DNA from 3 places in the Alteromonas sp. 07-89-2 genome. Region 2 is predicted to be linked to each of the others. Evidence: predicted binding sites of a transcription regulator. Region 2 holds the regulator's gene; each other region holds the start of a gene.
What was found. Region 2 encodes MetJ, which represses methionine synthesis genes. Its sites were predicted from a motif close to TAGACGTCTAGACGTCTA; they were not measured.
Positions count from the first base shown of each region.

Region 1 (3,291 bases), on a different contig from region 2:
GCAGATATGAAGCACTCACTCACATTAGCCACTTCATCGACATATTGACGTAATAGGTCTGGTCCAAGTGCGCAGTTTAAGCCGAATGAAAACGGACTTATGTGCCGCATTGAGTAATAAAATGCTTCCGCGGTTTGACCAGAGAGCGTACGCCCTGAAGCGTCTGTGATAGTGCCTGATACCATCACGGGCAAAGACTTACCTAGTTTTTCAAACACCGACTCTACGGCAAACGCTGCTGCTTTGGCGTTTAGCGTATCGAAAATAGTTTCAAGCATGATTAGGTCAACGCCGCCCTCAATGAGTGCTTCGGTAGACTCGCTATACGCTTCTACTAACTCGTCAAACGTGACGTTGCGCTTACCTGGGTCATTGACATCAGGTGAGATTGAAGCGGTGCGGTTTGTTGGACCTAGTACACCGGCTACGAAACGAGGTTTCTCAGGTGTTTTTGCGGTGAATTCGTCGGCAGCTTTGCGCGCTAACTTAGCCGCAGCCACATTAATATCCCGTGATTGGGCCTGCATGTCATAATCGGCCATAGCGATAGTCGTCGCGTTAAACGTATTGGTTTCTATAATATCTGCGCCAGCTTCAAAATAATCACAGTGAATCTGATAAATAATGTCTGGCTGGGTAAGTACTAATAGGTCGTTATTACCCTTTACGTCGCAGTGCCAGTCGGCAAACTGTGTTCCGCGATAATCTTCTTCTTCTAACTTATGGCGCTGGATCATGGTGCCCATGGCGCCGTCTAATATAAGAATGCGCTTTTTAGCGGCTTCTGTAAGCGTTGTCTGCGCGCTAGAATTTGGTCTTTGGCTCACGTGCTACCTCTTTGGCTGTGACTTTTCAGCAAGCTGACTTAAATCGTAAGGCGTGGTCTGATAAACATAATAATTCAGCCAGTTTGTAAACAATAGGCTGCCGTGTGAGCGCCACTGTACAATAGGAGGCTTGGCTGGATCATCCCCTTCAAAATAATTTTTTGGAATTACTGGCGTTTGTCCCGCGGCAATATCTCGAAAATACTCGTCTTTAAGTGTATCTGGATCGTATTCCGGGTGACCCGTTACAAATACCATGCGCTTATCTTCTGACGCCACAATATAAGCGCCTACATCGTCAGACTCTGCAACAACACTAAGTCCATCGACGCTGTTATACAACGAGGTGTTAATATGCCCATAGCGGGAATGTGGTGCGTAAAAAGAAGGGTCAAAGCCTCTTAATAGCTCATTGTTCGGGTCATTCACTTTATGTTTAAAGACACCTGAAAACTTTTCGTCTCTAAGCTCTCGTGTAATGCCGTAAAAGTGATACATGGCGGCGTGAGCAGCCCAACATAAGTAAAGGGTTGAGTTCACGTGACGCTGCGCCCACTCCAATATGGTGGTCATGGTTTCCCAGTACTTTACTTCCTCGTAATCGATAAGCGCGAGAGGCGCACCGGTGACAATGAGGCCATCGTATTTCTTATTCGCTACCGCTGAAAAGTCGTGATAGAAAGCATCCATGTGCGATTGCGGGGTATTCTTCGGCGCTTGATTATCAATTCGAATTAAATCCACGTTTATTTGCAGTGGCGTGTTCGATAACAGGCGAAGTAACTGTACCTCTGTTTCTATCTTGTTCGGCATTAAATTAAGAATACCGACTTCAAGAGGACGAATATCCTGATTGGCAGCCCTGTCCATGTCCATGGTAAAAATATTTTCACCTAGTAGTACATTCTGCGCGGGTAACTGCTCAGGAATACGAATTGGCATAGAGGGCTCCAGTGATAAATTACAATATCTGTATTGTGTCTATAACTGGCAATATGTCAACATCTTTACGTCTAGACGTCTAAACGAAATTGATACTTTTGAACCCATTAAGACACAACTTAGACTCCTCTTATGATTGATGAATGAAAAACTAATTGTTATAAATTGTTTAATTTTTATTCTCCCCTTAATTATTTTACACGCCATAGAAACCAAAGAAAGGAAGACACAAATGACTCAGTCATCAAAACGGACTTACGGTCAATTAGTAGAAAACTGGTTTCTGCGCAATTACAAGGCAGTATGTATTATTGGTGGTGCGGTTATTGGTTTGCTTAGCTTTTACGACACTATGCGACAACAAGGAAAATCTTTTGTTTGTGATATGCCCTATATGTCAGGCTGGAGCTGGCTTAAATGTCAGCAGCTAAGTCAATCTCAAATAGAATGGTTAATGCAATTGGATAAAGACGGTAAGCTTTCTGCGATACAAAGAGAACTACTCGAGAAGGAAGAGCACCGTCTAATAAATAACCTGCTGGAACGATTAGCTGAACCAATTTCAGAAGATGAACCAGAGGCTCGTGCTGCTACAGAGTTGGTTATAATAAATAAGTTAGATGAAGCAGAACCGTCTGAATTAAATGCACTAGAGCTTATTTCGAATGGGAAAACAGATGAAGGGCTCGCTAATCTAGAAGCTCAAGCAGTAGAAGCCCAAAGCAACGCTACAAAAAAATGGCGTCAGTTAGGAAAACTTTCCTACGCCGTTAACACAGACTTAGCAATAACCGCTTACCAGCAAATCCATAAATTAGGGGTAGCTAATATTTGGGACAAAATATATCTCTCTAGATTATTGCAACGAGCTGGTAAAACCCATGAAGCGTATGTCATCGTGAAAGATGCTCTAGGTAATAACAGCTTAAACAGTAGGCATTTGGGTACAATACATAACGAAATGGGCGACTTGTATGTAACTATGGGCAATTTACCAGAAGCCTTAATCTCTTACGAAAACGCATTGAGGATTCGTAAAAAATTAGTAACAAACGATTCAAGCAACTTCAAATTAAAGCGAGACCTCGCTGTTTCATATGACAAATTTGGTCATATTGAGCTGGCCCAAGGCAATCTGCCAGCGGCGCTCAAAGCTTACCAACAAGCTTGGACTATTGCACATACTCTAGTGGAAAACACGCCTTCCAACCATGAATGGCAACGAGACTTATCAGTCTCCTTTGATAACATTGCCAATATAGAACGATTACGAGGCAATTATTTTTCAGCGCTCATATCTTATAAACAAGCTTTAGATATACGTAAGTCCTTAACCGACGCTTTTCCTGAAAATAGCAGTCGTCAGAGAGATCTTCTTGTTTCCTATGACAAAATTGGACACATCGAAAGATTACTGGGGGATTTTTCGAATTCCCTAAGCGCATATACAAAGGTTTTAAAAATTGCACAAGCATTAGTAGCGCGCGATCCTAGCAATAGAGAATGGAATAGGGATTTAGCG
Region 1 covers NZ_VTYM01000021.1:21,904-25,194, forward strand. Annotated here, with positions in the region: gene F0261_RS13875 (homocysteine S-methyltransferase family protein) at 1-827, opposite strand, end outside; gene metA (homoserine O-succinyltransferase) at 831-1,769, opposite strand; gene F0261_RS13885 (tetratricopeptide repeat protein) at 2,002-3,291, shown strand, end outside.
Region 1: the regulator MetJ is predicted to act here: its motif matches at 1,834-1,851, upstream of metA (homoserine O-succinyltransferase).

Region 2 (3,291 bases):
CCTGACGATACCGTGTAAATGGTAAACAGCGCGGTCTTATCTATGCGGACTGTTATAAAGCATCGATAGTTCATTACATGTTATATCAGATGGTAACTGCGGGCGGCCTTGGTGGCAAAGTTTAATGCAGGCTTTATACAACAAAGGCGCATTGACTGCGCCTATTGAGGAGTGCTTCATTCAAAAATGTCAGCACGATCCTGATTGTTGTATGTATTAAGTGCCTGAGCGCACACCTAGCATGTGACAGATGGCGTAGCTTAATTCACTGCGGTTCAACGTATAGAAATGGAAGTGTTTTACCCCTTCTTTAGCCAATACCTTTACCTGATCCATGGCGATGTTAGCACCTATTAGGTTACGTGTGGCTTGGTCGTCGGCATCAAGGCCGTCGAACATTTTGTGTAACCATCCCGGCACATGAACATTTGTGAACCCCGCAAATTTCACCAGTGTTTGGTAGTTGGTTACCGGCAAAATACCCGGAACGATATCTAAGTCGACACCCGCTGCGGCTGCACGGTCTCTAAATCGAAGGTACACACTCGTATCGAAAAAGAACTGGGTTATCGCTTCTGTGGCACCTGCTTCTGCTTTGCGCTTGAGGTTTAGTAAATCAAACTGCGCATTTGGTGCTTCAGGGTGCTTCTCTGGATAGGCAGCAACAGAAATATCAAAATCGGCAACGTCTTTTAGCAAGGCAACAAGATCAGAGGCATACATCTCTGTTTTCTCTACTCCTGGCGGTAAATCGCCACGAAGCGCAACAATACGGCGAATACCTGAGTCCCAGTAGTCTTTTGCAATTTGCTTAAGCTCATCACGGCTAGCATCAACACAGGTCAAGTGAGGAACCGCCGCGACACCGGTTTGCTGCTGAATGCGTTTTACAACGTCGTGGGTTCTGTCACGCTCACCGCTATTCGCGCCGTAGGTTACCGACATGTAGCTTGGCTTTAGTGGCGCTAGACGTTCAACTGACTTCCACAGGGTCTGTTCCATGGCTTCCGTTTTAGGCGGAAAGAATTCAAAAGATACATCAATATCACGCAGTTCCGACAGGGACTGGTTTAATGCATCGATACCTTGTGCGTAAGAAACCATGGCTTTTTCTCTCAAAAATGTATTCTTATAGACGTTTAGACGTCTAAATTAAAGAATATATGTCTAGACGTCAAGAGGTTTACACTGCTCAATTGACCTTTTCGTGAACTTGTTTAGAATTTCTCTTCATAACATAAAAAAGAGTAGACCGAGTTAGTACAATGGCAGAATGGAACGGTAAATATATTCACCCCTACGCAGAGCATGGCAAGAAGAGCGAACAGGTAAAGAAAGTCACTGTCTCTATACCTATTAATGTGCTTAAGGCGCTTACTGATGAGCGTACTCGCCGCCAAATCAATAATTTGCGTCACGCCACTAATTCAGAACTGTTGTGTGAAGCATTTTTACATGCGTTTACCGGTCAACCATTGCCTAACGATGATGACCTGCGCAAAGACAATCCTAATCGCGTACCGGCTGAAGCAAGACGCATTATGGAAGAAATGGGCATTGATCCAAGCTTCGAAAACGATGTGTCGGAAGACGACTGATATTTGGTATTAAAGAGAAACGGCGCTTTGTTGTAAGTTATTGCTAGTTGATAACCCACAACACGGCGCCGTTTTTTATGTACTTGTATTCTCTGAGCGCACTTTTTAGCAAATAAAGGTTGAGCACTAGCCCCTTCATTTTTTTGCCTTATGTACCAGAATTTTATTCTTCTGGGCTTTCAGGCACGCGTGCAACGCCAGATTCAATCGCAGCCTTAGATACCGCGGTAGCAATACGCTCGCATAAACGCGGGTCCATAGGTTTAGGAATAATGTACTCCTTACCAAATGTCAGACTAGTACTCTTACTGGCAGCTAGTACTTCTTCTGGTACAGGCTCCTTCGTGATAGCACGAAGGGCTTCTACTGCCGCTACTTTCATTTCATCGTTAATGGCCGTTGCACGAACATCTAGTGCTCCACGGAAAATAAACGGGAAACACAGTACGTTGTTAACCTGGTTAGGGTAGTCCGAGCGTCCGGTAGCCATAATAAGATCTTTACGTACTTCGTGAGCAAGTTCAGGCTTTATCTCAGGGTCTGGGTTAGAACATGCAAATACAATTGGGTTTTCAGCCATCAAGGCCAGTGTTTCTGGTGGTAAAACATCCGGTCCTGACACACCAACAAAAATATCCGCGCCTTCCATTACATCTTCAAGCGTACGCTTGTCAGTATTGTTAGCAAATAGCTTTTTGTGCTCAGTTAAGTCTTCGCGACGAGTATGGATAACGCCTTTTCTGTCTAGCATATAAATACGCTCACGCTGGGCACCACACTTTATAAGCAGTTCCATACAAGCGACCGCTGCTGCACCGGCACCCATACACACAATTTTAGCGCTCTCTATGCTTTTACCCTGAATTTCCAGAGCATTAAGCATGCCCGCTGCAGTTACAATAGCGGTACCGTGCTGATCATCATGAAATACCGGAATTTTACAGCGCTTAATTAGCTCTTGTTCAATCTCAAAGCATTCAGGCGCTTTAATGTCTTCTAAGTTAATGCCGCCAAATGTGTCAGCGATATTCGCTACCGTATTAATGAACTCTTCGGTCGTACGATGCTTCACTTCAATGTCAATGGCATCCAAGCCAGCAAAGCGTTTAAACAGAAGGGCTTTACCTTCCATAACAGGTTTCGATGCCAGTGGGCCTAGGTTACCCAATCCTAAAATCGCAGTTCCGTTACTGATAACGGCAACCAGGTTTCCTTTACCCGTGTATTTATAGGCGTTATCTGCGTCTTCGGCAATTTCTCTGACCGGTTCGGCAACGCCTGGGCTATAGGCAAGAGCAAGGTCATCGACGCTGTCTGCTGGCTTAGATAACTCTACGCGGATTTTTCCAGGTGTGGGTTTGGCGTGATAGTCGAGTGCGTGTTGTCTAAAATCTGACATGTAAAAAGGTATCCTTAGATGTAGGGTTCATCGGTGTTTTCGTTCACGCTCTGTAGCTATTTTATTGTCGTTATAGTTATAGGTAGATAAACGTAAGCGCGTTACAACCAAATAATGACAAAGTGATTATAAATAGTTGTTAGCACTAGGGTTTGTTGATCTTTGTTTTACAGCAATCATCAATAGGCCCCAAGGTGGCATGTGGAAAAGCAGACTAGGCGTTAACCTTTACTGATTTTGTTCACATACCTTAATGGATACAAGCCTCTGGTTTATGTACCCAAAAGCGCCACA
Region 2 covers NZ_VTYM01000005.1:157,264-160,554, reverse strand. Annotated here, with positions in the region: gene metF (methylenetetrahydrofolate reductase) at 217-1,104, opposite strand; gene metJ (met regulon transcriptional regulator MetJ) at 1,266-1,598, shown strand; gene F0261_RS05615 (malic enzyme-like NAD(P)-binding protein) at 1,762-2,997, opposite strand.

Region 3 (3,291 bases), on a different contig from region 2:
TTTCGTCTTTATGATTGGAGGGAATACTTAAAGCGCACTGTGAATGCAATGTAGCGGTGACCTAAAACAAGGATGACTTAAAACAAGTAATTAACGCCCAAGGAGAGAGCCATATTCTCTTCTTCCCCAACTTGCCTATGTTCAAGTTCTACCGCCATGTTTAAACCCTCGCTTTTGCCAAGCAGCCAGCCCAACCGAGTAAAAGTACCTACATCATGAGGTAAATAAAGCCACTCTGCGTAATGCTGAAAGGCGGTATTGTTGGTTTTGTACGTTGCATAGACCTTTTGCGGAACCCAAGTGTTAAACCGCCGGCTGGCGCTAAACATACCTTGTGATCCCGCTGGGTAGGTATAACTATTGTCGTATAGATAAGTTTCGGTTGTAGATTGAATGCGGTACATAGTATTTAGCTGCCACCGGGCTATTTTTTTGCTTTTGAATTGGATAGGACTGTAGTGGGGAGCATTCATTTCCGCGAGCACGGGGGAAGCCGCCATAGACGCAGCCAAAGTAAGTGCCAGAAGAATTCCAGTAACCACATTCATGGAAGAGCCCAAGTTGTTGTTATCATGGCTTGTAAACAACCAGAAACTACAAGCGATAGTGTGTTCGTTATTTAAGCATAGCTGCAAAAAATAAATGATGAAAATATTCTTTACTGTTTTTTATTTGTTTCGTTGATTTTGCGAGCCAAATAAAAACGCCGCTAGTTTATACAAACACTTTTTTGCAAAGCGTTATAAAAACTGAGCGGCGTATTTAAAAGCGTTATTTGGTTGTCGAATTAAATCGATGCTTTTAACGCTTCTGCTTTATCTGTTGCTTCCCATGGGAATTCGTCACGACCAAAGTGACCGTAAGCAGCCGTTGGGCGGTAGATAGGGCGCTCAAGGTCTAGCATTTGAATAAGTCCATACGGGCGTAGGTCGAAATGTTCACGGACCAGTGCCACTAATGTTTTCTCATCTACCACACCTGTACCGAAGGTATCGATACTGATAGACGTTGGCTCTGCCACACCAATTGCATAAGACACTTGGATTTCGCAACGCTTGGCAAGACCTGCTGCAACAATGTTCTTAGCAACGTAACGACCCGCGTATGCTGCACTGCGGTCTACTTTTGATGGATCTTTACCAGAGAACGCGCCACCACCGTGACGGGCCATACCACCGTAAGTATCAACAATGATTTTACGACCTGTTAAGCCACAGTCGCCCATTGGACCACCGATAACGAATCGTCCCGTCGGGTTAATGTGAAAGCGTGTATTTCCATCAATCCATTCACTAGGCAGCACTGGCTTAATAATTTCTTCCATTACTGCTTCGCGAACTGTTTCAGTGCTTACTGAATCACAGTGCTGGGTTGAAAGCACAACTGCGTCGATGCCAACAGGCTTGTCGTTTTCATATTTGAAAGTAATTTGGCTTTTAGCATCTGGGCGTAACCAGTCTAGCTTACCAGATTTACGCACTTCAGCTTGTTTTTGAACAAGGCGGTGAGAGTACGTGATTGGCGCAGGCATTAGTACGTCAGTTTCGTCGCTAGCGTAGCCAAACATTAGACCTTGGTCACCAGCACCTTGTTCTTCAAGACTTGCGCGATCAACACCTTGATTGATGTCAGGTGACTGTTTGCCAATAGCATTTAATACCGCACATGAATCAGCGTCGAAGCCCATATCTGAGTGCGTGTAGCCAATTTCTTTAACTGTTTTTCGGGTAAGCTCTTCAATATCTACCCATGCAGAGGTGGTTACTTCACCACCCACTAAAACCATACCGGTTTTTACATACGTTTCGCAGGCCACCCGAGCGCGAGGATCTTGTTCTAAAATAGCGTCAAGAACCGCATCTGAGATCTGATCAGCAATTTTGTCCGGATGTCCTTCAGACACTGACTCGGATGTGAATAAATGCGTGGCCATAAATGCTCCGTAAGCGTTAAATTATCAAAATAGTCGTATATTGTACTAAAACAAGTTATAAATACCAGTCTTTACTTCTAGACGTCTAAAAGTCTCTTCGTTACGAATAGTTGACACAATCCGATCACTTATAGGGTTATTCAGGCTCTAGGCGTCAGATATAACCGTTTTTGCTGTATTGGGAATACGTGATGGTTAAGGTATAGACCATTTTTTACTATGACTTTCACTATTGGCAATCAAAAGCCATTGAACTGTAAGGTGGCATAGGTAAGAATAACGCCACATTCATTCGTATAAAGAAGTAGAGCGAACGCCTTACCTCTACGCTCGTCTAGCTTGCCTAGCCCGCTGAGATACGAAACAAAAGATACAAAATAAATCAGGAGACAACATGCCCTCTCGTCGTGAACTCGCCAATGCAATCCGTGCATTAAGCATGGATGCCGTTCAACAAGCTAAATCTGGTCACCCAGGTGCCCCAATGGGGATGGCTGATATCGCACAGGTACTATGGGGTGATTTCTTATCACACAACCCTGCAAACCCATCTTGGGCTAACCGCGATCGCTTTGTGCTTTCAAATGGTCACGGCTCGATGCTGTTGTACTCTCTTCTTCACCTTTCAGGCTACGAACTGCCAATTGAAGAATTAAAGAACTTCCGTCAATTGCATTCAAAAACGCCAGGCCATCCTGAGTATGGTTATGCGCCAGGTGTTGAAACGACCACTGGTCCACTAGGCCAAGGTATCAGTAATGCTGTGGGGATGGCACTTGCCGAGAAAGTGCTAGCGGCACAATTTAACCGTGACGGTCACAATATTGTTGATCACCACACCTACGCATTCTTAGGCGACGGCTGCTTGATGGAAGGTATCTCACACGAGACATGTTCACTAGCCGGCACACTAGGCCTTGGTAAGCTTATCGCGTTTTGGGATGACAATGGCATTTCAATTGATGGCGAAGTAGAAGGCTGGTTCACTGACGATACACCAGCACGCTTTAAGAGCTACGGTTGGGAAGTGATCGATGGCGTTGACGGTCACGATGCAGAGCAAGTAAAAGCCGCTATTGAAAAGGCGCAAGCGAACACCGCGCAGCCTACGCTTATTTGTTGCAAAACCACTATTGGCTTCGGCTCGCCAAATAAAGAAGGTACCGAGTCTTGTCACGGTGCACCACTAGGTGAAGATGAAATTGTAGCCACTCGCGAAAAGCTTGGCTGGAGCCATGGCGCGTTCGAAATTCCAGACGATATTTATGCGGGTTGGGATGCTAAAGAGAAAGGTTCAAACGCGGAGAGCGCGTGGAATGACGCTTTCGCAGCATACGAAGCCGCTTACCCAGAGCTTG
Region 3 covers NZ_VTYM01000027.1:37,126-40,416, reverse strand. Annotated here, with positions in the region: gene F0261_RS16485 (hypothetical protein) at 78-548, opposite strand; gene metK (methionine adenosyltransferase) at 788-1,933, opposite strand; gene tkt (transketolase) at 2,328-3,291, shown strand, end outside.
Region 3: the regulator MetJ is predicted to act here: its motif matches at 2,004-2,021, upstream of metK (methionine adenosyltransferase).